4 regions of the Nocardia sp. CA-135398 genome follow, and region 1 is predicted to be linked to each of the others. Evidence: riboswitches for the same ligand, from Rfam matches in the RefSeq annotation. Region 1 holds a riboswitch; each other region holds the start of a gene.
The links. Region 1 has a riboswitch for S-adenosylmethionine ahead of metX (homoserine O-acetyltransferase MetX). Riboswitches for the same ligand answer to the same signal wherever they lie in the genome.
Positions count from the first base shown of each region.

Region 2: linked by a shared signal. The riboswitch ahead of ACQP1T_RS03165 (rhodanese-like domain-containing protein) and the one ahead of metX (homoserine O-acetyltransferase MetX) in region 1 are both predicted to bind S-adenosylmethionine.
Region 3: linked by a shared signal. The riboswitch ahead of ACQP1T_RS28345 (amino acid ABC transporter permease) and the one ahead of metX (homoserine O-acetyltransferase MetX) in region 1 are both predicted to bind S-adenosylmethionine.
Region 4: linked by a shared signal. The riboswitch ahead of ACQP1T_RS02480 (aminotransferase class V-fold PLP-dependent enzyme) and the one ahead of metX (homoserine O-acetyltransferase MetX) in region 1 are both predicted to bind S-adenosylmethionine.

Region 1 covers NZ_CP192084.1:7,705,037-7,710,991, forward strand. Annotated here, with positions in the region: gene ACQP1T_RS34360 (MFS transporter) at 1-411, opposite strand, end outside; gene ACQP1T_RS34365 (NADP-dependent isocitrate dehydrogenase) at 820-2,037, opposite strand; gene ACQP1T_RS34370 (MFS transporter) at 2,327-3,820, opposite strand; gene ACQP1T_RS34375 (TetR family transcriptional regulator) at 3,953-4,696, shown strand; SAM riboswitch class IV at 4,740-4,850, shown strand; gene metX (homoserine O-acetyltransferase MetX) at 5,090-5,955, shown strand, end outside.
Region 2 covers NZ_CP192084.1:690,679-696,633, forward strand. Annotated here, with positions in the region: gene ACQP1T_RS03140 (CaiB/BaiF CoA transferase family protein) at 1-749, opposite strand, end outside; gene ACQP1T_RS03145 (hypothetical protein) at 831-1,145, opposite strand; gene ACQP1T_RS03150 (TetR/AcrR family transcriptional regulator) at 1,232-1,828, shown strand; partial or broken gene ACQP1T_RS03155 (MerR family DNA-binding transcriptional regulator) at 1,884-2,036, shown strand; gene ACQP1T_RS03160 (O-succinylhomoserine sulfhydrylase) at 2,054-3,268, opposite strand; gene ACQP1T_RS03165 (rhodanese-like domain-containing protein) at 3,265-3,681, opposite strand; SAM riboswitch class IV at 3,696-3,811, opposite strand; gene ACQP1T_RS03170 (Rv0361 family membrane protein) at 3,877-4,332, opposite strand; gene ACQP1T_RS03175 (FAD-dependent oxidoreductase) at 4,637-5,955, shown strand, end outside.
Region 3 covers NZ_CP192084.1:6,403,407-6,409,361, forward strand. Annotated here, with positions in the region: gene ACQP1T_RS28325 (carotenoid biosynthesis protein) at 424-1,353, shown strand; gene ACQP1T_RS28330 (LppM family (lipo)protein) at 1,427-2,203, shown strand; gene ACQP1T_RS28335 (glycosyltransferase) at 2,230-3,360, shown strand; gene ACQP1T_RS28340 (hypothetical protein) at 3,404-4,114, opposite strand; SAM riboswitch class I at 4,437-4,530, shown strand; gene ACQP1T_RS28345 (amino acid ABC transporter permease) at 4,541-5,566, shown strand; gene ACQP1T_RS28350 (amino acid ABC transporter ATP-binding protein) at 5,563-5,955, shown strand, end outside.
Region 4 covers NZ_CP192084.1:561,712-567,666, reverse strand. Annotated here, with positions in the region: gene ACQP1T_RS02495 (crotonase/enoyl-CoA hydratase family protein) at 1-166, opposite strand, end outside; gene ACQP1T_RS02490 (YbaK/EbsC family protein) at 329-802, shown strand; gene ACQP1T_RS02485 (flavin reductase family protein) at 904-1,455, shown strand; gene ACQP1T_RS02480 (aminotransferase class V-fold PLP-dependent enzyme) at 1,621-2,943, opposite strand; SAM riboswitch class IV at 2,990-3,103, opposite strand; gene ACQP1T_RS02475 (LysE family translocator) at 3,217-3,852, shown strand; gene ACQP1T_RS02470 (DHA2 family efflux MFS transporter permease subunit) at 3,893-5,308, opposite strand; gene ACQP1T_RS02465 (MarR family winged helix-turn-helix transcriptional regulator) at 5,390-5,809, shown strand; gene ACQP1T_RS02460 (Pls/PosA family non-ribosomal peptide synthetase) at 5,930-5,955, shown strand, end outside.

The sequences.
Region 1 (5,955 bases):
AACGTTGGCGGCGCTCAATCCGAGCATAACCGCGGCAACCGCCTTGGCACGCTGCCCCACCGGCGCCAGCGTCGCGGCGGCCAGCGACGCGACACCGAAGTACGCGCCGTGCGGCAGGCCCGATAAGAACCGCGCGATGACCAGAGTTTCGAATGTGGGCGCGATAACCGTCGCCGCATTTCCGATGGTGAACGCCACCATCAGGGCGACTAGCAGACGTTTGCGCGGCACCCGTGCGGCCAGTGCGGCGATCAGCGGAGCGCCGACGACAACACCGAGCGCATAGGCCGATACGGCATGCCCTGCCGTCGGCTCGGACACGCTCATGGCGCTCGCGATATCGGGCAGCAAACCCATGGTGACGAATTCGGTTGTGCCGATTCCGAATCCACCGAGGGCCAGCGCCAGCATCGCCGGAATATGCCAGTCCGTCCGCTCGGCCTCGGCACGTGCGGGACTCTGCGTTGCTACGGAACTGGTCACAACTTCATGTAACCGTCCGGCGACCGCCGACGCTTCCCGAGCAAGCGTGAGTTCCCCCACGTCAGCATCGAGAAATCGAAAGTCTCACCCGCATACCGCACATTTCGGGCACCGGATGGCAACCGCTGCTCGATTCCCGCACAGGACACCGCGATCCGAGGCTTCGCATCGCCGATACAGGCGTCAAGTGACCCCCGGGTCGCGAAACAGTGCGGGCACCCGTACCACCGACCCTTTCGAGCGACCTGCAAGCAGTCGCTAGCGGTGTGGTGCGGGTGCCCGTATGTCGCGCCCGGCGCTGGCTCTTGCCCAGCGCCGGGTATTCAGTTCACCCCGTCAGCGCAGGGCGCGGGCCAGGTTGGCGTCGAGCGCACCGAGGAACTCCTCGGTGGTCAGGTAGCCCTGATCGCCGCCGACGAGCAGCGCCAGGTCCTTGGTCATCTGGCCGCCCTCGACGGTCTTGATGACGACGTCCTCGAGCGTCTGCGCGAAGCCGATTACCTCGGGGGTGTTGTCCAGCTTGCCGCGGTGCTCGAGGCCGCGGGTCCAGGCGAAGATCGACGCGATCGGGTTGGTCGAGGTCGGCTTGCCCTGCTGGTGCTGGCGGTAGTGCCGGGTAACGGTGCCGTGCGCGGCTTCGGCCTCACAGGTCCGGCCGTCCGGAGTGAGCAGCACCGAGGTCATCAGGCCGAGCGAGCCGAAGCCCTGCGCCACGGTGTCGGACTGCACGTCGCCGTCGTAGTTCTTGCAGGCCCAGACGTAGCCGCCCTCCCACTTCATGGAGGAGGCGACCATATCGTCGATCAGGCGGTGCTCGTAGGTGAGGCCCGCCGCGTCGAACTGGGTCTTGAACTCGGCGTCGAACACCTCCTGGAAGGTGTCCTTGAACATGCCGTCGTAGGCCTTGAGGATGGTGTTCTTGGTCGACATGTAGACCGGGTAGTTCTGCTGCAGGCCGTAGTTGAACGAGGCCCGCGCGAAGTCCTCGATGGACTTCTTGAAGTTGTACATACCCATGACGACGCCGCCGTCCTCGGGCATCTTCACGACCTCGTGCACGATCGGCTCGCTGCCGTCCTCGGGGGTGAAGGTGAGGGTGACGGTGCCGCCCTGGAAGACCTTGAAGTCGGTGGCGCGGTACTGATCGCCGAACGCGTGACGGCCGATGATGATGGGCTTGGTCCAGCCGGGGACCAGACGCGGCACATTCGAGATGATGATCGGCGCGCGGAAGATGGTGCCACCGAGGATGTTGCGGATGGTGCCATTGGGCGAGCGCCACATCTTCTTCAGGCCGAATTCCTCGACCCGGGCCTCATCCGGAGTGATCGTGGCGCACTTGACGCCGACACCGTGCTCCTTGATCGCATTCGCGGCGTCGATCGTGACCTGGTCGTCTGTCTTGTCCCGATATTCGATGCCGAGGTCGTAGTACTCGAGGTTCACATCGAGATACGGGTGGATCAGCTTGTCCTTGATGAACTGCCAGATGATCCGGGTCATCTCGTCGCCGTCGAGTTCGACGACGGTGCCTTCAACCTTGATCTTGGACATGGATCTTCGTGTCCTCCTAGGATGGTGCCCTTATTGCACGGCCAGGCGAACACGCTTGTGAGCGGACCCCAGCTGTTCCAACAGACAACGTATATGTCCCGCGTTGTCCGCGAGACGAGTGGTGCAAACAAGACAAGCGTACTGCTGCCATTGACCTCACCGCGCGGGCAGCCCCCCATGTGAAGCCGCCCGAAATTGTTACCGACAAGTAGGTCGGCGGTGCCGACACCCTGCCGAAATAGCGATGTCCGGGCATCCCATCGGATACCCGGACATCGCTATTTCAGGATCAGATCGCGACCGGAATCCGGGCGTCCTCCTCGGATCCCTCGATCAGATTCTCCGGCTTGTCCCGAATCATCAACGCGATCACCGGAATTGCCGCGAGGAAGAATCCGGCGCCGACATAGAACGCCACGTCGTAGCTGTGGATCGAAGCGCGGGCCAGCAGATTGTCCATGGTCGGATTGTTCTGCGCGTAGGTCTTGGCCGTCTGCACCGAGATGGTGGTGAGCAGCGCGGTGCCGACCGCGCCGCCGACCTGCTGTGCCGCATTCAACAATGCACTGGCCACACCCGAGTCCGCTTCCTCGACCTGATGCAGCGCGACCGTCTGCATCCCGACGAACAGCGGGCCCATACCGAGCGCGATCAGCAACTGCGCGGGCAGCACGCTGACCGCGTAACCGTCGCCGTAGCCCAACTGCGCCAGCCACACCAGACCGAGCACGCCGAGCACGGCACCGACGACCATCAGCGGCCGCGGGCCCAGCTTCGGCAGCAGCGCACTGGTGACACCGGCCGAGATCGCGATGCCCGCCGGGAACGGCAGGAAGGCGAAGCCGGCCTTCAGCGACGAGTAGCCGAGGGTGATCTGGAAGTAGTAGCTCAGGAACAGGAACATCGCGAACATCGCGATCGGGATCAGCAGCGCGGCCAGGAAGGCGCCACCGCGGTTGATCTCACCCGGAATATGCAGCGGCAGCAACGGATTCGCCGAGCGACGCTCGATGGCGACGAAGGCGATCAGCAGCGCGACGCCGATGACGAGCAAGCCGAGGGTGCTGCCAGCCAGCCAGCCGTCCTCGGCGGCGCGGCTGAACCCGTACACGATGGCGATCAGACCGAGCGTCACGGTGACCGCACCGGGCACGTCGTAACCGCCGATGCGCGGTGTCGGCACATCCTTCAGCACGAATGCCAGCGCGCCGAGCAGCGCGAGCAGGGCGATCGGGGTGTTCACCAGCAGGCACCAGCGCCAGGAGGCGTATTCGGTCAGCGCGCCACCGGCGATCAGGCCGAGAGCCGCACCACCCGCGGAAATACCGGCGAAGACGCCGAAGGCGGTCGCGCGCTCCTTGGCCTCGGTGAAGGTCACCGAGAGCAGTGACAGCGCCGCGGGAGCCAGCAGAGCCGCGAACGCGCCCTGCAGCGCCCGTCCGGCGAACAGCTCCGCGCCGTTCTGCGCCAGACCGGCCACCGCCGACGCCCCGGCGAAGCCGACCAGGCCGACGATGAAGATCCGTCGCCGGCCGAGGTAGTCGGCCAGCCGTCCGCCGAGCAGCAGCAGACCGCCGAAGATCAGGGTGTAGGCGGTCAGCATCCACTGCCGATTGCCGTCGCTGATCTCGAGATCCTGTTGGGCGAAGGGCAGCGAGATGGTCACGATGGTGGCGTCGAGCACCACCATGAGCTGGGCCAAGGCGATCACCCCCAGGGCCCACCAGCGTGCCGAACTCGTTTGCTTCTCCAGAACTTCCACCGCTGTCGCAGTCTCGCTCACCTTGGTCTCCTAGTCCGAAGTTCGTGCAGCCATCCTGTCATCTACAGACATTTGTCGTCAAGAGAAAAATGTCGCACTCCGACATTTGACCGTTGAGGACACAAACCCGCCCGATTGCGATAGCATGGGGCCATGCTCGAGTCATCGACGCCGATCGGCGCGAGCGCCACAGCCGAGGACGCTGTGCGCGCCCCAGCGAATCCAGGGACCAGTGCGTCCGGCGGTCCGGGATTGCGCGAGCGCAAGAAGCAGCAGACCCGTTTGCGCATCATCGAGGTGGCACTCGACCTGTGCGACGCACAGGGATTCGACGCGACGACGGTCGAACAGATCGCCGACCGCGCGGATGTGTCCCCGCGCACGATCAACCGGTATTTCGACAGCAAAGAGGCCATCGTCCTCGGGCCGGTCAAGGATTTCGGACTGGCGATCGCCGAATGCCTGCGCGGACTCCCGGTCACCGGCAATGAGCTGCAATCGCTGCGCGAGGCCTTCTTGCAGGTCGTCGACCAGGCTGCGGCGAGTGTCGACGGACCGCTGTCATTCCGCCGCTTCCAGCAGATGCAGCGAATCCTGCGCAGCAGTCCGACGGTCAGCGCGCAGAGCATGGAACTGGCCGACGATAAAAACGCCGCGATCGCCGACGTGATCGCCGAGCGACTCGGCACCCAGCCCGACGCGCTGCCGGTGCGGCTGGTCGTCGGCGCCTGGCAGCTGATCGGCCATCTCAGCATGGAGTGCCAGAACTCGATCTTCGACGAGGAGGACACCGCCGCGGCCGCCGCCGAGGCCCGCAACGGATTCACCACATCGTTCGACGAATTCATGCGCGTGTGCACCGGGCGGCCCGCGACCGAGCCGGTGGAAACCCGGTAACGGATTTCAGTCGCCGCCCGCCCGCCGGTTACCATGTCCGTCAGGTCATGAGTGCCAGCGCGAAGCCCCGGCTTGCTGGACGGCAACCCTCCAGCAGCGGTGGGGTGCTCCGGGTGATGACCGGGCTCTCGATGGTCGAGGGCAAGCGCGCACTTCAGGAGGTTTTTCCGATGAGTTGTCGTCCGTCACCCGCACCCCGATAAGACCGCAGGCGAACAACCCTTTGGAGCACGATATGAGTGACCCCATCGCGTCCGCGGCCGGACTCCCGGTCTACCGGACCGCGGCCCGGTTCAGCCGGGTAGTTAACATCGGGGATGTGCGTTCCCTCGTGATTCCCCCGGCGTCGGCGACGCACTGTGCGCGGCGGGTCGGTTTCACGGCGGCGACGACGTGACTGTGACCGACCCTCGTACCGCGCGTTCCGCCACGGTGGCCCTGCCACCGCCGGACGGGAGGCTCGGCATCATCGCCATCGGGGATGTGCGGCTGGAGAGCGGCGCTGTCATCCCGGACGTTCATCTGGCCGTACAGCGCTGGGGCGAACTCTCCCCCGCACTGGACAATGTGGTGCTCGTCGAGCACGCGCTGACCGGCGATTCGCATGTCGTGGGGGTACCCGACGACATCCATCCGCTGCCCGGCTGGTGGGACGGCATGGTCGGGCCGGGCGCACCGGTGGATACCGACGAATGGTGCGTCGTCGCGACGAATGTGCTCGGCGGCTGCAAGGGCAGCACCGGCCCGTCGACGCTGGCGCCGGATGGAAAGCCTTGGGGCGCAAGGTTTCCGGAGATCTCGATCCGGGATCAGGTGACCGCGGAAGCGGCGCTGCTCGATCTGCTCGGCATCGAACGCCTGGCCGCCGTCGTCGGCGGTTCGATGGGCGGTATGCGAGTGCTGGAGTGGATGGTCGGCGCGCCGGAGCGGGTCGCATCCGCGCTGGTGCTCGCCGTCGGCGCACGCGCCACCGCCGACCAGATCGGCACGCAGACAACGCAAATCGCCGCCATCAAGGCCGATCCCGATTGGCAGGGCGGCGATTATCACGACACCGATCGCGCCCCGATGACCGGCATGGGCATCGCCCGCCGCATCGCGCACCTGACCTACCGCACCGAAAGCGAACTCGATCACCGCTTCGAGAACAACGCGCAGGGCGATGAGGATCCGCGCAACGGCGGCCGCTACGCGGTGCAGAGCTACCTGGATCACCAAGCCGAAAAGCTTTGCAGCCGTTTCGATCCCGCTACCTATGT
Region 2 (5,955 bases), 1.7 Mb from region 1:
TGCGGTTCGATCGCACCGACCGCCATGTACTTGCCGTCCGAGGTTTCGTACGTGTCGTAGAACGCCATACCGGTATCGAGCAGGTTGGTGCCCCGCTCATCCGACCACAGGCCCATGCCGCGCATACCCCAGATCATGTGCGAAAGCGCAAGCGCCCCATCGATCATCGCCGAATCGATGACCTGACCCTTACCGGACCTCTGTCGCTCGACCAGTGCCGCGAGAATGCCGAACACCAGGAACATCGAGCCGCCACCGAAGTCGCCGACCATATTCAGCGGCGGCACCGGACGTTCACCCTTGCGGCCGATGGCGTGCAGCACACCGGTCAGCGAGATGTAGTTGATGTCGTGTCCGGCGCGATCGGCCAGCGGGCCGTCCTGACCCCAGCCGGTCATCCGGCCGTAGACCAACCGCGGATTGCGCGCGTGCACGGCATCCGGGCCGAGTCCCATGCGCTCGGTGACGCCCGGCCGGAAGCCCTCGATCAGCACATCAGCCCTTTCGGCGAGTGCGAGCACCTTCTCGATATCCGCCGGATCCTTCAGATTCGCCTCGACGATGGTGCGCCCGCGCCACTGCGGCCGCTCCATGAAGCCGGGCAGCATATTGGGCCGCTGTACTCGCACCACATCGGCGCCGAGATCGGCCAGCAGCAGTGCCGCATGCGGTCCTGGGCCGATCCCGGCCAGTTCGATGACCTTGATGCCCGCGAGCGGGCCCTGCTCGGCGGTGGATGGTGTGCTCACGCCCTACCTCGGTTCGTCGTTGATCCAGCGCTCCCCGGGGCGACCCGAGGCTGTATTGACAGTATGACAATAACGCCGAAGCTATACCCGAGACGGGTTCGCGAGCCCCAAGGCGGAGTTGAGCCGATACGCCCCGCCACGGCCATGGAATATCGCCATCGGCAGCGCGCCCACCAAGGCGCCGCCGATACCCGGGTAGGCGTGCGCAGGCAAGTCGGCCCAGTATCCGATGACGACCGCGAGTGCGATTCCGAACGTCCCGGCCACCGAATTGCGCAGCGGATCGTTACCCCACACATTCGGAAACTGTTCGCCGACCATGCCTTTGACGAAGGGCGGTACCGCATTCGCGCCGAACAGTCCGGCCAGTGCGGACAACAAAATCGTGTGCCACATGACGATCCACCTTCTTTTCAGTCAACGGTTGTAGACCGAAAATTAGCATGGCGATCCGCTTCGGTCAACGGTCGTAGACTGAGCGCATGAATTCTCGCCCTCGCAGCCGCGCGGAGCAACGGCAGCGCACTCAATCCCGGATCCTGGATGCGGCCCGGCGGTTATTCGCAGAGGTCGGCTACGACCGGACCACCATTCGTGCGATCGCCGCCGAGGCGCAGGCCGATCCCGGTCTGGTGATGCGCTATTTCGGGTCGAAAGACAATCTCTTCGCCCAGGCTTCCGGCTTCGAACAGGATGAACTGGTCACCGGCACGCCCGAAGAGGCGGCCGACCAACTGCTGGCGGCACTCGAAACCAAGCTCGCCCAGCAACCCACCGACGCACTCGCCGCGATCCGTTCGATGTTCACCCATCCGGACGCCGCCGCCGAAGTGCAGTTCGCCATGGTGTCCCGGCAGCGCCAAGCCGCCCAGCACCTGGCCGACGACGATGCGGACTTGCGCGCCGGGCTGATCGGCGCGATCACCATCGGCACCGTCATCGGTCGGCACCTACTCCAACTGGACGGACTGCGCGACGCCGAGCCCGAACGCGTCACCGCCCTACTCCGCGCCGCCTTCCACGACATCGCTTGCGGCCCAACGACAACCCCTCGGACCCGTGATCGAAACGACACTTGAATCCGACGTTACGTCAGGTTTTAGCGTGGTTGGTGCACATCGAGAGGAGGGCACATTGGCCGAGCGGGTGTGGCGGGTAGGAGAACTCGCCCGGGAATCCGGCGTGACGGTGCGGACGCTGCACCATTACGACCGGCTCGGGCTACTGGTGCCGTCGTCGCGGACATCGGGCGGGCACCGGTGCTACACCCGGGCCGATGTCCGGCGGCGTCGGTGACTCGAGCTCTAACTCAGCGCGAAGTCCAAGTCGCCCAGCAGATCCTCGACATCCTCCAGCCCCACTGAAATGCGCACGACGCCGTCGGATAGTCCGATGGTGGCGCGGCCTTCGGGGCCCATGGCGCGGTGGGTTGTGGTGGCCGGATGGGTGATGAGGGTTTTGGAGTCGCCGAGGTTGTTGGAGATATCGATGATGCGCAGACGGTTGAGGACCTCGAAGGCGCGCTTCTTGGCCTCGTCCTCGGGCGCGTTCAGTTCGAAGGTGACCACGGTGCCGCCGCCGCTCATCTGGCTGATCGCCAGGTCGTACTGCGGATGCGACTCCAGGTACGGGTAGCGCACCCATGAGACGGATTTGTTGCTCTCGAGGAACCGCGCGATGCGCAGTGCGGATTCGGTGGAATGACGCACCCGCAGCGGCATGGTCTCCAAACCCTTGAGCAGGGTCCACGCGTTGAACGGGCTCAGCGCCGGACCGGTATGGCGCATGAGGGTTTTCACCGGACCGTCGATGTAGTCCTGGGCGCCGAGGATCGCACCACCGAGCACCCGGCCCTGACCATCGATGTGCTTGGTGCCCGAATACACCAGCACATCGGCACCGAGGTCGAAACCGCGCTGCAGCAGCGGCGTGGCAAAGACGTTGTCCAGCACCACTTTCGCGCCCGCGGCATGCGCGAGTTCGGTCACCCGACGCACGTCGACCAGCGTCTGCATCGGGTTGGCCGGTGTCTCGAAGAACACGGCCTGGGTCGGCACCGAAAGCGCCTGCTCCCATTGATCCAGATCATCGCCGTCGACGAAGACCGTCTCCACACCCCAGCGCGGCAGAATCTCGTTGCACACCACGAAGCACGAGCCGAACAGGCTGCGCGCGGCCACGAGTCGGTCGCCCGCGCCCAAAAGCGCACCGAGCGCGGTGAATACGGCCGACATACCGCTCGCGGTCGCGAAACATGCTTCGGCGCCGTCGATCAGACGCAGCCGCTCCTCGAACATGGCGACCGTCGGGTTGCCGTAGCGGGAGTAGACGAAATGCTCGATATCGCCGGTGAACGCGGCCTCGGCCGCCTCGGCGCTCTCATAGACGAAACCGGAGGACAGATACAGCGCCTCGGCGGTTTCCTCGAATCCCGAGCGACGCAGCCCACCTCGCACACCGAGCGTGGCGGGACCGACGCCTTCGGGCAGCGGCTTGTCGAACGCACCACCGGTGATCATGACTGCCGCCACGGCAGGCCGATGGCGCGCCAGCCGGAGCCGCCACGATGTCCGAACTCGTCGATCGGGCCTTCGAAGCCCTCCAGCACATTGAACGACGGGGCGATACCAGCCCCGGTCGCGGCCACGGCCGCACCGACGGAACGCTGTCCGGAGCGACAGAGGAAGACGACCGGCGCCGCCGGATCGCGACCCTCCAGCGCCTTGCTCAGCTGCTCGACGAACTCACCGTTGCGGGCGCCGTTGCTGTCCACCCATTCGATCAGCACCGTCGGCCGGTCGATCGAACTCGTATCCGGCACACCGACGAAGCGCCATTCGGCCTCGGTGCGCACGTCTACCAAGACGGCTTCGGGATTGTCCTGCAACAACTCCCACGCCTGCTGTGGGGTGATGTCACCGGCATATGTCATGCGATCCTCCTGTGAATCCACGCTTGCCGCACCTGGGATTGGGTCGCGGCCAGGTCGTCACCCGGAGCACCCCACCGCGGAGGAGGGTTGCCGACCAGTCAGCCGGGGCTTGGCACTGGTACTCATGACCTGAAAATGAGATTGCCTGGGCAGGGGCCGCCATGTCAAACCCCATTTCGCGTCGCGCATAAGCAATCAACCGCAGACGATCCAGCGGTCTTGTGAGCGGATCAGATTCCAGGTCGCCGGGGTCTCCCGCCCATCGACCGCGATGGTCACCGTCGCCTTGGCCTTATCGCCGTCGACGATCGCGTTCTCAATCTTGGTTACCTTGATCGACTTTCCGGCGGCGGCCCCACCGAACTGACCGGCGAGCGGCGTCTTGCTCTCGTCGAATCCCGAACAGGCCACGCCAGGCGGCGGCGTGTTGTCGGTGGTGGTGCGGGCCTCCGCGTAGCGCTGCACCGCCGCCGCGATCTTGTCCGATTCTGTGACATTTTTCTCAGCTGGCGAGAGCACCGCACCGAGCACGATCGCGAGCAGCACGACAGCCGCGAAGACGGCCGCCGCGATGAACGGCACCATGGAGCGACGATCGGTCTGATCGACCACGATTACGGGTTCTTCATCGGTGCCCTGCTGCTCTGTCATGAGTCGATCATCCCTGGTGGGCGGTGGTATCAGGCATTCGGCCCCGATACCGGCGACGCGCGGATTCGATAGAAGCGCGCAGAGCGGGTAGTCACGGTAGGTGGGCCGGGTAGCAAACACCCGGTGTACGCACCGCCGCGGGGCGCGTGCTGTGCCACCGATAGAATCGCGAGACTGCGGCCTGCTGTCATAGCCGAGATGGCCGCCTGTTCGCATCGGCAGATGCGATCGAGAGGGTGCGTCAAGTTAGCCTAAGCTAAGACTGACGCCGTTAATTGTTTCGACCATAAGGGTGCGCGTAAAGATGACCGAAGACAGTGCAGCGACTCGCCCGCTTCGCATCGCGATCGTGGGCGCGGGACCGGCCGGTATCTACGCCGCCGACGCGTTGATGAAGTCCGATGCCGAGGTGAGCATCGACCTGTACGAGCGCATGCCCGCGCCGTTCGGGTTGATCCGCTACGGCGTCGCGCCGGACCATCCGCGCATCAAGGGCATCATCACCGCCCTGCACAAGGTGCTGGACAAGCCGCAGGTCCGCCTGCTCGGCAATATCGACTACGGCACCGACATCACCCTCGACGATCTGCGCACGTTCTATGACGCGGTGATCTTCTCCACCGGCGCCAACGCCGACCGCGCGCTGCCGATCCCGGGCATCGACCTGGATGGCAGCTACGGCGCCGCGGACTTCGTCTCCTGGTACGACGGCCATCCGGACGTGCCGCGCACCTGGCCGCTGGAGGCGGAGAAGGTCGCGGTCCTCGGCGTCGGCAATGTCGCGCTCGACGTGGCGCGCGTGCTGGCCAAGACCGGCGACGAACTGCTGCCGACCGAGATCCCGCCGAACGTCTACAACGGACTGAAGGCCAATAAGGCGATCGAGGTGCACGTCTTCGGTCGCCGCGGCCCGGCGCAGGCCAAGTTCACCCCGCTCGAGCTGCGCGAACTCGACCATTCCCCGACCATCGAGGTCATCGTCGATCCCGAGGACATCGACTACGACGAGGGCTCCGAGGCCGCGCGTCGGCACTCCAAGCAGGTCGACATGATCGCCAACACCCTGGAGCAGTGGGCCATCCGCGATGTCGGCAACCGCCCGCACAAGCTGTTCCTGCACTTCTTCGAATCCCCATCCGAGATCCTCGGTGAGGACGGCAGGGTCGTGGGTCTGCGCACCGAGCGCACCCAGCTCGACGGCACCGGCAATGTCAAGGGCACCGGCGTATTCAAGGACTGGGACGTCCAGGCCGTCTACCGCGCCGTCGGCTACCTGTCGCAGAACCTCACCAATCTGCCGTTCGACGATCAGGCCGGTGTCGTCCCGAACGAGGCCGGACGCGTCCTCGCCGACGAGGACGCCGACGGTGCGGACCGCTACCTGCCCGCCACCTACGTCACCGGCTGGATCAAGCGCGGTCCGGTCGGCCTGATCGGCCACACCAAGGGCGACGCCAACGAGACCGTGGCCTGCCTGCTCGACGACAGTGTGAACTTCACCCCGGCCGCCGAGCCGGAACTGGATGCCGTCACCGAATTCCTCGAGGGCAAGGGCATCCCGTTCACCACCTGGCAGGGCTGGTACCGCCTCGACGCGCACGAGCGCGCCCTCGGCGAGCCGGA
Region 3 (5,955 bases), 1.3 Mb from region 1:
CCAGCCGTGCCGGAGCCGGACGGGCGATGCACGTCCGGGGTGGAAAGCCCTCGCCCGAAGAATGCCGGGCGGGTGGGGGCCTCCGACGCGACAGATTCCAACGTCCACAGTGGGGCGAGTGCAGAGACCATGGGGCGGGCACCCTCCGACACAACGGACTCCGATGTCTATGGCTCGGCGAGTCCGGAGACCACCGGGCGCGCGGGGGCCTCCGACACAACAGACTCCACCATCCACGGTCCGGCGAATGCAGAGACCATCGGACGGGCACCCTCCGACACAACGGACTCCGACATCCACGGCACGGCGAATGCGGAGAGCATCGGGCGGGCCGAGGCCTCACCCGCAACGGATTCTGCCCTTCGCGGTGCTCACAGGTATCTGGCAAGTTGGCGTGGCGCGGGTCGGCACCCGCGGTCGACGGTGGACTTTCGATGGACGCCGCGGTTGCTGGTGCCCGCGGTCTCGGCGGTTCTGCTCGTGCTCGTGCAGATCGGTTATCCGCTCGCCTCGGGTGTTGCTCGCGATCGGGTGACCCAGGCGGTCGTGTTGTTGTCGGCGGGGACGGCGCTGGTGCACGCGGGAGCGACGCGTGGTGTCCGGTATGCCTTGGGGTTCGTGGCGATTGTCTCCGGGCTCGGTCTGCTTGCCGAAATCATCGGTACCGCAACAGGGTTCCCGTTCGGCTGTTATGAGTATGCCGACGGCAGGTTGGGGCCCGCGGTGGCGGGAGTGCCGTTGGTGGTCGCGCTGGCCTGGACCGGTGGGCTGTATCCGGTGTGGGTGGTCGCGGGCTTGTCGAGCAGACGGTGGGCCGGGCGAGTTGTTTTGACCGCAGTGGGGGCCGTTGGCTGGGATCTGTTCCTCGATCCGCAGATGGTGGCGGACGGACAGTGGACTTGGTGTGCCACCGGTCGGGGGCTGCCCGGGCTCACCGACATTCCATACACCAACTATCTGGGGTGGTTCGCGGTGGCGCTGGTGATGGCGTTGCTGCTCATCGGCCTGGATCGCGCGGCCGGAACGAGAGGTGCGAACACGTTCGCGGCGAGCGTGCAGACGGCACAGCATCAGCTGTCGACATCGGAGGCACTGATCGCCGACACGGGACCGGCGGCGGGAGCCGCCGCACGGGAGTTTCCTGACTCGATCACTCCGGAGCAGCGATACCGAGAGCCGATATCGGCGGACGTGGTGGTGCCGGTGGCGGTGTTCATATGGACCTGGCTCGGGTCGACGCTCGCACACGCGGTGTTCCTCGATCTGCCGTATTCGGCCTGGTACGGGTGTGTCGGGCTGGGGGTGCTCGGGGTGCCGCTGCTGGTGCGGTCGGTCGCGACCAGGCTGGGCTGATACGACCTGTCCGATACTTCGGCGGCGTGCATTCCGCCCGTCGCGTGGCAATTCGGGGCGAGGGCCTGGCACGATGTGTGCCGTGCAGCCGAGTCCTCTCACCGCGATGCCCGACACACCGGTTCTACCGCCGCGTTCTCCCCGGCCCGCTGCGCGGGTGGCCGCGGCGGTGCTGCTTGCCGCGATGCTGGTGCCCATGCTCGCGGGCTGCCTGCGGGTGCAGGTGTCGATGGGTGTGTCGTCGAATGACCGGGTCTCCGGTCGGATCGTGGCAGCGGTGGTGCCCGCGGACGCCAATGACAAGGGCCCGCAGCTGAAGGCGCCCGATTCGCTGGCCGCGAAGGTGCGGGTGGAGCCGTACAGCCAGGACGGTTATGTCGGCAGCAAGGTGTTCTTCGAGGATCTGTCCTTCGGCGAGGTCGGCCAACTCGGCGCGCTCTCCGATCAGACCCAGGGCATGTTCAACCTGTCGTTCCAGCGCACCGGCGACCTGGTCAGCCTCAATGGCCGGGTCGATCTGAAATCCGTTCCGCCGCATGGGTCGGACGTGCAGTTCACGGTGGCTTTCCCAGCCCGCGTCGCCAAGACCAATGGCAATCGCGAGGACGACTCGACCGTCTCCTGGAAACTGCCGCCCGGCGATGTCTCCACGGTGCGCGCCGAGGTCAGCTATTCCGACCCGAACACCCGCTCCTTCGCGGGCTGGGCTGGCATCGTCGGCGGTATCACTCTGGCCGTCGCCGCGATCATCGCCGCCATCGCCTATATGGACCGCAATCCGGCGCCGCCCGGTGCACCCGAAAGCGACTTCTCACTGAGCAATCTGTGGCGTTCACTGACCCGCCGCTGACGCGAACCCTGCGCACCGGCGCGGCGATCGCCGCGTGGACGGGCGCGGGTATCGCGCTGTTCGGTTGCGGGACCGCATTATTCAACCGCGTGACGGTGCGCAGGCTGTCGACCGGACCTACTACGGTGATCGAGCCGGTCACGGTGTGTATCCCGGCTCGCGACGAGGCCGCGCGACTGCCCGAACTGATCGATGATCTCCGCGGTCAAGTGGGTGTGCCGCGCCTGCGGGTGCTGATTCTCGACGATGCGTCGTCGGACGGGACCGAAGCGGCCGCACTCGAAGCGATCGCGGGTGATTCGCGCTTCACGGTGTTCCGTTCCGAGGCCGAACCCGCACCCGGATGGACCGGGAAGGCCGCAGCCTGCGCGCGACTGGCCGAATTGGCGGATGCCACGGTGTTGATCTTTCTCGACGCCGACGTGCGATTGGCACCGAATGCGATCGCCGCGGCGACCGCCGAATTGCGCCGTAGCCGAGCCGCCTTGTTGTCACCGTGGCCGTACCAGGCGACCGAATCACTGGCCGAGGCGCTGGTGCAGCCGCTGCTGTGCTGGTCGTGGGCGGCGAGCCTGCCGATCGTCGCCGCCAATCGCAGCCTGCGCCCCTCGACGGCAGTCGCATGCGGCCAGTTCCTGGTCTTCGACGCAACCGCCTACCGCGCCATCGGCGGTCACACCGCGGTCGCCGCGAGCCCCACCGAGGACCTGGATATCGCTCGCGCACTGCGTCGTTCGGGTCGCCGGACCGCGCTGGTCGCGGCAGGCCGAGCGGCGAGCACCCGAATGTACCGCGGCGCAGCCGAACTGGAGGACGGCTACAGCCGCTGGCTGTGGTCCGCCTACGGCGGTAGGACAACCGGCGGTGCGGCAGTGGGAGCTGTTGCGGCACTGGCCTACTGGGTGCCCCCACTGGCTGCGATCGGTGGCCGAGGTTCGGTACGCACCGCCGGTCTCATCGGTTACAGCGCCGCAGTCGCCAGCCGCCTCCTCGCGCGCTCACTGGAACGCGGCACCACGACCCGCACGGACATCCTCGCGGCCCTGGCACATCCACTCTCCATCGACGCCTACCTCCGCCTCTGGACCCGCTCCCGCCGCGCCCACCACCACAACACCTTGACCTGGAAGGCCCGCCCCCTCACACCCACCCGCTGATCAAGATCAGGTGGAATCCATGGCGGCATCGGCCGAGACGTAGTCAGCGCACCGAGGTGAGTCCTATCGTCGGGAGGAAGAAGCAGGACTTGCCGCCGTTGTCGACGGTTCCGAAGACCGCGGCGAGTACCGTGCCGGATCCGGTGTCGACCGGAACCGCGCGTACCCCGCCGACCGGGAAGGCGGCGAAGAAGTCTTGGATGGCACGTTCGGCCAGTGGCCTTATCTCGGTCGGGGTTTCGGCGGGCACCATCGTGCGGACCACATCGGGGATCGATCCCATGGCGGTGACGCCACTGCGGCCATTGGCCAGGTTGACCCAGGCGACATTCATGCCCGTGGCGTTGGTGCCGTCCGGGCCGAGGCCGTAGGGGACGAAGGTGAACATGACTTGCCCCGCCTTGACGGCGGCCGGGTCGAGGCCCGGAATGGCCACCGTAGCTTTCGGCCACGGGCCGGGCACCGCCCCCGCAACGGCGGGGACCAGACCGAGGCTGCCGGTGGCCGAGCAGAACGGCGCGACGGCGGGATATAGGAACGGGTCGATGCCGAAGGTGCGCAGCGCCTCGACAACGGTTCGGTAAGCGGCCAACAGATCACCGGGCGCGGCCTGGGCAGGCGGGGAGGTCGCGGCCGGAACAGCTGGTTCGGGCATCGGCGCCGGACCGGCGGCGGCGATGCCGGGGGAGAGAGCCAGCGCGACCGAACCGGTCGCGATGGCGGTTAGCGTCGTCAGACGGCGCAGCAGGGTCACGGCGAACCTCCTCATCGTCGGGCACGAATCGAGGTCCGAGAGTACTCCGGCAAACCTTCGCAACAGCGGCTATTTCGGCGAGCGACACGGTCGTGCCGCGCGCCGCCGCGGCAAACCACAGCGGGGCAATCCGGACGAACAGCGCGCGCAGAACCATATCCGAAATGCCACGATCCACTGCACAACCGGGCCAATAGTGCCTGCTCATGGCCATGTAAACAAGGTCTGCGCTCAGGCTGATTCGTACCCTTGTGCCGGACTTCGCCTGCTTCGCATGATATTTCGGCTAGACCCATTGACCGACCCGTGCTCGGCGTCGGACACACCATCCAGAGCGACCGAGAGACCTGGCTCATCGACGTCGCAGCAACCCCCCGGTCACCGGGTGCGGGTGCTTCCGCCGGGAACGATGGAGGAACCGGAACCATGAGCGCGTCCGTCGCATCCGATACTCCGGTATCGGATGTACCGATACCGGGTGCCCACACACCCGATGCCGCCGCATCGGGTGCACCCGCCGCTACCGCAGGCATCACCGATGCACCCGCGATCGCCAGGTCCTGGCACCCGTGGCGCTGGGTGGTCAGTGCCATCGCACTGGTACTGCTCGCACAATTCATCCACGGACTGGCCACCAACCCCGGCTGGGATTGGTCGACGTTCGCCAAGTACTTCACCGCGAAATCGGTGCTGTCGGCGCTGAAGGTCACCTTGGAGCTGACCCTGTGGGGTACGGCACTGGGATTCCTGATCGGCACGGCATTGGCGATCGCCCGGCTGTCGAATAATCCGGTGCTGCGGGTGATCTCGTGGGTCTATATCTGGGCGTTCCGCTCGATTCCGCTGATCGTGCAGTTGCTGTTCTGGTTCAACATCGCCTACCTGTACAACACGATTTCGCTCGGAATCCCATTCGGCCCTTCCTTTCTCACCTTCGAGGTGAACGGGGTGATCAGCGGGTTCACCGCGGCGGTCATCGGACTCGCATTGCATCAGGCGGCGTATGCGGCCGAGATCATCCGGGCCGGATACATTTCGGTCGATCCGGGGCAGCTGGAAGCGGCCGCGGCGCTGGGCATTCCACGGGTGCGCCAGTTCCGCACGGTCATCGTCCCGCAGGCCATGCGCTCGATTCTGCCGAATGCGACCAATGAGGTGATCAGCCTGTTCAAGGGCACCTCGATCGTGTCGGTCATGGCGATCGCGGAACTGTTCTACCAGGTCCAGGTGATCTACGGGCGCAACGGCCGGGTGGTGCCACTGCTCATGGTGGCCACCGTCTGGTACATCGTGCTGACCACGATTCTGTCGGTGGTGCAGTTCTATATCGAACGCCACTACGCCAAGGGCGCGCACCGCACGCCGCCACCGACACCGGTGCAGAGGGTGTGGCGCAGGCTACGCGAAATCGCCGAAGTCGGTTCCGCCGCACCGCGCGGGGCAACCCGATGAGCGCGCCGGTGGCGGCGGCAGTCGAAGTGCGCGGCGTGCGAAAGTCCTACGGCGGCACCGACGTACTGGCTGGCATCGACCTGACCGTGCGCGCCGGTGAAGTGGTCACCGTGATCGGACCGTCCGGCTCCGGCAAGTCGACGCTGCTGCGGGTGGTCAATCACCTGGAGCCGCTGGATGCGGGCACCGTGCACATCGACGGCGAGTTGATCGGATATCGGCTGCGCCGCAATAAGTTGCACGCGCTGTCGGACCGCGAAGTGCGCAAGCAGCGCTCGCATATCGGCTTCGTCTTCCAGCAGTTCAATCTCTTCCCGCATCTGACGGTGCTCGACAATGTCACGCTCGCACCGATTTCCGCGCAGGGCCGCCCGCGTGCGGAAATCGAG
Region 4 (5,955 bases), 1.5 Mb from region 1:
TGAGCACAATGGAACGGACCTCGGGATCGGCATCCAGTCCCCGGAAAATTTCCGGCAGCTCCCGCCAGAAATCCGGACCCATGGCATTGCCCTTGCCGGGCCCGGTCAGCGTGACCTGCGCGATGTGATCCTTGGTTTCAACGGTGAAAGCCTGCCAATCAGTCATTCGTTCAGCGTAAAGCAGATGTGCGCATGCCAGCCGACCAGTCCGTCCGCGCGCAAATGCTGTGCAAAGCCAGTGCGCCGCACTGGTTCTCCCGTCCGGCCCGCCGACCACTGACTGAGAACTCGACCGGCACACGGCCCGCAATCGCTCTACTCTGGTTCCATGCGCAGGTCGCTTCCACCAGTCGCATGCCGGGTCGCAGATACCCTGATCGCCCGCGGCCACCACGGTGTCATCGTCACTCAGCCCGCCCCCACGCCCACCGCCGCCGATGCCGCACGGGCACTCGGGGTCGATGTGGGCGCCATCACAAAATCACTGGTGTTCCTCTTGGACGACGATCCGGTGCTGCTGCTGGTCTCCGGTGCACACCAGGTCGACCTCGGACGCACCGGCGAACGGCTGGAAGGCACGCTCACCCGCGCACCCGCCGAGATGGTGCAGGAGGTGACCGGACAGCCCATCGGCGGCATCGCACCAGTCGGCCATCCCACCAACCTGCCGACCTGGGTGGATAACGCGCTATCCACACACCGGGAGGTCTGGGCCGCGGGCGGACATCCGAATACCGTGTTCCGCACCTCGTTTCGCGAACTCGTACGGATCACCGCCGGGCTTCCGATCGATGTGGATTGAACGCGATTCGGACACCCGGCGTAGTTTCGTCATGTGAGCTCGCGAACCATCAACACGGCACCAACGGTCGCAGCGAAGCCGAGCGCTAGCGAGGCACAGCTGTGACCGAAGCTCAACCCCCCGCCACGGACCTCCAGATTCCCGATGATCTGAGCGGTATCACCGCCGAGCTGTACCGCGCTTCGATGCGGCACTATCCGGCGGGCGTCACCGTTGTCACGCTGGGCTCCGCGAACGGCCCGGTCGGCTTTACCGCGACCTCCTTCGCATCGCTGTCCCTGGAACCCCCACTCGTCTCCTTCAACATCGCCCACACCTCGTCGAGCCTGACGGCACTGCAGGCGGCGGACTCCGTCGTGGTGCATTTCCTCGGCGAACACCAGCACGATCTGGCCAAGCGCTTCGCGCGGACCGCCGATCAACGCTTCAGCGATCGCTCACTGTGGACCACCCTGGACACCGGCGAGCCCGTGCTGCACGGCACGCCCATCTGGATCCGCGCCACCATCCAACAGCTGATCCCCATCGGTGACCACACCCTCGTCGTCGGTCTGGTCACCCGGGTCCACGACAACACCGACGAACAGCCCAGCGCCGCACCGCTGCTCTACTACCGCGGCCGCTACTACCGCCCGACCTCGCTCGAAGACTGAACGCGGACATATTCGCCTGCGCGGCAACGCTATAGATCGCGGGATGAGCCGGTGCGCGCCTCGATGTGGAAGATGTCGCCCGTCCGCAGTATCGGAGCTGGGGATTCGCCCGGTCGATCAGCACGCGTCAGCCGGACGCTGCCCGTCGAGCCCGAGGGGCTCCGCCTAGCCGAACGAGCAGGGTGCCGCGCCGTCGGTGGAGGCGGGGTGGGCGAAGGGGCGGGTTTCGGGGGTCGGGTTCCAGAGTCCGTCGGTGCTGGCGTAATTCCACGACGCACCCTTGTCGACCAGGGTGGCGATGGCCTCGACCAGGCGGTCCACGTCGGCGGAGCTGGTGCCGAGGCCGATGCTGGCGCGCAGGGCGCCGTCGAGGCCGAGGCGGGCGAGCAGCGGGTGGGCGCAGAAGCGGCCGTCGCGAATGCCGATGCCGTGTTCGGCGGAGAGGTAGGCGGCTACGTGGCCGGGGACGAATCCGTCCAGGGTGAAGGCGACAATGCCGACGGTGTCCGGGCTGTCGTCCCAGATGCGCAGCAGGTTGACGCCCGGAATCTCGGACAGCCCGGCGCGCAGGCGATCGGCGAGCGTTTGCTCGTGCGCGGCAAGGGTTTTCGGATCGATCGCGCACAGTGCGTCACATGCGGCGGCGAGTGCGGCCGCACCAAGGACATTCGGTGAACCGGCCTCGTGCCGCTGCGGCGCCGCTGCCCATTCCGCGTTGGTGGTGGTGACCTCGCGAACCGCCCCGCCGCCCGCCAGATACGGTTCGGCGGCATCGAGCCAATCCCGGCGTCCGACAAGCACTCCCGCGCCGAACGGTGCGTAGAGCTTGTGGCCGGAGCATGCGAGGTAGTCGATTCCGGTGGCGCGCAGGCTGATTCGGCGATGCGGCGCAAGCTGCGCGGCATCGACCAGGATGCGGGCGCCACACTGGTGCGCGATGGTGGCCAGGCGCTCCAGCGGCAGCACCTCACCGGTTACGTTGGACGCACCGGTGACGGCGAGCAATGCCGCTGGCTTACTGCACAATTCGGCGATCAGCTGACGGATCGTCTCCTCGACGGTCGCCGCGGCCCTGACGACGCGGCGGCCGTGCCGGGTCCACGGCAGGAAGTTCGCATGATGTTCGATATCCAGCACCACGGTGTCGCCGGGCACACATGCGGCGAGCAGATTCAACGAATCGGTGGTGTTGCGGGTGAATACGACGACCTGATCGTCGGCGGCGTCGAGAAAGCGGGTGACCGAACCGCGCGCGGCCTCGTAGCACTCGGTGGAGATCCGCGAGGCGTAACCGGCACCGCGGTGCACACTCGCGTAGTACGGCAGCAGCTGCTGCACCCGATCGGTGACCTGCGCCAACGCCGGTGCGCTAGCGGCGTAGTCGAAGTTCGTGTAGGTGGTCGTTCCGCCCTGGACGAGCGGCACCTGAAGGTCGTCGCCGGAGACCCGAGCGAGGGCGGCACAGGTTTTATCGATTGCAGCGGTCATCACAAAATCCCATCGGCTGTGGGACCCGAAATCTGGTGATCATCCGAGTCCGCGCTTGCCGCATCCGGTCTGGCTGCGGCCTGGTCGTCACCCGGAGCACCCCACCGCGGAGGAGGGTTGCCGACCAGCTAGCCGGGGCTTGATGCTGGTACTCATGACCTGAACCGAGACTGACAGATGCCCCGCCGCTCTGTCAACCGCACCGCAACTGCATACACATGCAGCTGAATAAATAACCTTGCAATGCCGAGTGATGTGCGGTCTGATCGAGAGGTGACGCCTTCCCTGCTGCTCAGCTTTGTCGGCCTGTGCATTCTGCTGTCGATTACGCCCGGCCCGGATTCGTTCCTGGTGCTGCGATTCTCGATCGTGGACGCGCGACCCGGCATTGCCGCGGCGATCGGCTCGGCATTGGGCGGGATCGTGTGGGCCGTCGTGGTCGCGGCTGGCGTCGCCGCCCTACTGGAACAGTCCGCGACGGCCTACCGGACGCTCAAGATCATCGGCGGAATCTATTTGGTGTACTTGGGAATTCGCGCGCTGATCGATCACCGCAAGCAGCGCGGGGCTGATACCACCGCACCGTCCGGACAGTCGGCCACGGAGGCCCCGCCCTCGATTCGCTCGGCATTCGCCGCGGGCGTGGTGTCGTGCATGTTCAACCCGAAGGTCGGACTGTTCTACCTGGCGGTACTGCCGCAATTCCTCACCGACGTCACGTTCCTGAACACCCTCGCGCTCGGCGCCATCGAATGCTGCATTGCCGCCGTCGAGATGATCCTGCTCGCCATGCTGGCCTCCCGGGCCGTTGCGATGTTGCGCCGCCCCCGGATTCGCGATCGGCTCGAGCAGATCAGCGCGGCCATCCTCGCCGCGCTCGGCATCGGCACCGCCGCCTCGGCCGCGTAAGGATGCGCCTGGTCGGTAACCGCCGACCAGGCGCGAAGCATCACAAACTCGGCTGAATCTCCTTGCGCCACAGCAATAGTGACGCGATGAACGAGACGACCGACGCGGCGGTGAGCCACCAGAACGCCTGCCGGAATCCGGCATCCACCGGCAATCCGGCAGCGGCCGCGCGATACAGCACCACGGCGAGCAATGCCGCTCCGATCGAACCGCCGACCCGTTGCAGAATATTCACGAACGACGCCGCATCCGGCAGCTGTTCGGGCCGCACCGACGCGTAGGCCGCGGCAACGATCGGCACCCCGGTCAATCCGGTCGCCACCCCGCGGATCAACAGAAGCACCTGTACGACAACAGGATTCATCGACGCGTCGCCGAGCGCGAACGGCACGGTGACCGCGACCGTCACCGCACTCCCGACCACCGCGACCACACCCCCGCCGTACCGATCGGTCAACCGGCCGCCGACGGGCAGCGCGATGATGCCACCGATCCCGAAGGACATGAGCAGCATCCCCGTCGCGATCAGGCCTTCCCGATGCAATACCTGAAAGTACAACGGCAGCAACAGCATCGACCCGAACAGCGAGGCACCGGCGAAGAGGTTCGCCACATTCGCCGTCGCGAATACCGGATGCCGGAACAGTCCGACATCGAGCAGGCCACCACCGCGCACCGACCGTGCCACGAACAGCCCGAGCGCGAGCACTCCGACCACCACCGACACCCACACCGTCGGCGCGGAAACCGCACCGCGACTGCCGAATTCACCCAGTCCATAAACCAGCGCCGACAGTCCGACCCCGATCAACGCGAACCCGGTGGCATCGAATCGACCACCATGGCCCGTCGCCTCCGCCCGCGGCAGCACCCGACGCCCCAGGACGAAGGCGACCAACCCGAACGGAATATTGATCAGGAACAACCACTCCCAGTCCAGATTCGCCAGCATGACGCCGCCGATGGTCGGCCCGATCGCGGGCGCGGCGACCACCGCGATACCGACGACACTCATCACCCGGCCCAACCGCTGCGGACCAGCGGCCTGTCCGAGCAGCGTCTGCCCGGCGGGCACCAATAGCCCCGCCGCCAGACCCTGTGCGATCCGAAACCCGATGAGCCACCCGATATCCGGGGCCAGCGCACACAGTGCGGAGGTCACCGTGAATCCGGCGAGCGCGGTCAACCAGACCCGGTCCATTCCGAATTGCCGCCCGAGCCAACCGCACAGCGGCAGCGTGACGGCGAGTGCGAGCAGATAGCCGCTCGCGATCCACTGGGCACTGTCCAGTGCCGCACCGAGATCCGTCGCGATGGAGTTCAGCCCGATATTCACCAGCGACGTGTCCAACATGCTCATGACCGCGCCGAAGACCACCACACCGGCCACCCGCCAGACCCGGGCGGGAATGGGTTCGAGTGCGGGCGCGGTGGCGGCGGTTCGAGTATCCGACATGGATCCTCCACTATTTGTAGACAGCCTAGATTGCGGAGGTTATCAACAATCTGGTCTATCAACAATAGATACAATTACCGAATGCCCGCCCACATTCACCCCCGCGGCCTGCTCCGCTTCCCGACGTACGCGCTCGGCAAGCTGCACAAGGCCGTGCACGCCGAAATGGGCACCTCATTGCGCGAACACTGGGTGCTGGTCTGTCTGGAAGAGTTCGACGACCTGTCCCAGCAGCAGGTCTCCACCGCACTCGGCATCGACCGCAGCGAGGTGGTCCGGCTGATCGACGGACTAGAGGAGGCGGGATTCGTCATCCGCACGCGCGATTCGACGGACCGGCGCAAGTACCGGCTGTCCATCACCCGGTCCGGTCGCGCCGAGCGCCGCAAGACCGACGAACTCATCGAAAAGGCCGCCGAGCGGGTGCTGCACCGCCTCGACGAGGACGAGCGGCGCACCCTGCACCGCCTGGCGTTGAAGGCGCTCGGCGAAGAGGTCTGAGGCATACCGCACAGGTACCGTAGACAGTTGGTCACCCGTGGTGTTTGCCCACTGGTAACCCTGCTGTGAAACAACAACGAGAAAGCGCTAGGCAGGTCTATGAGAGGTGGGCAGGACGTGATGCTGCGGCCGCAGGTCGACACCGC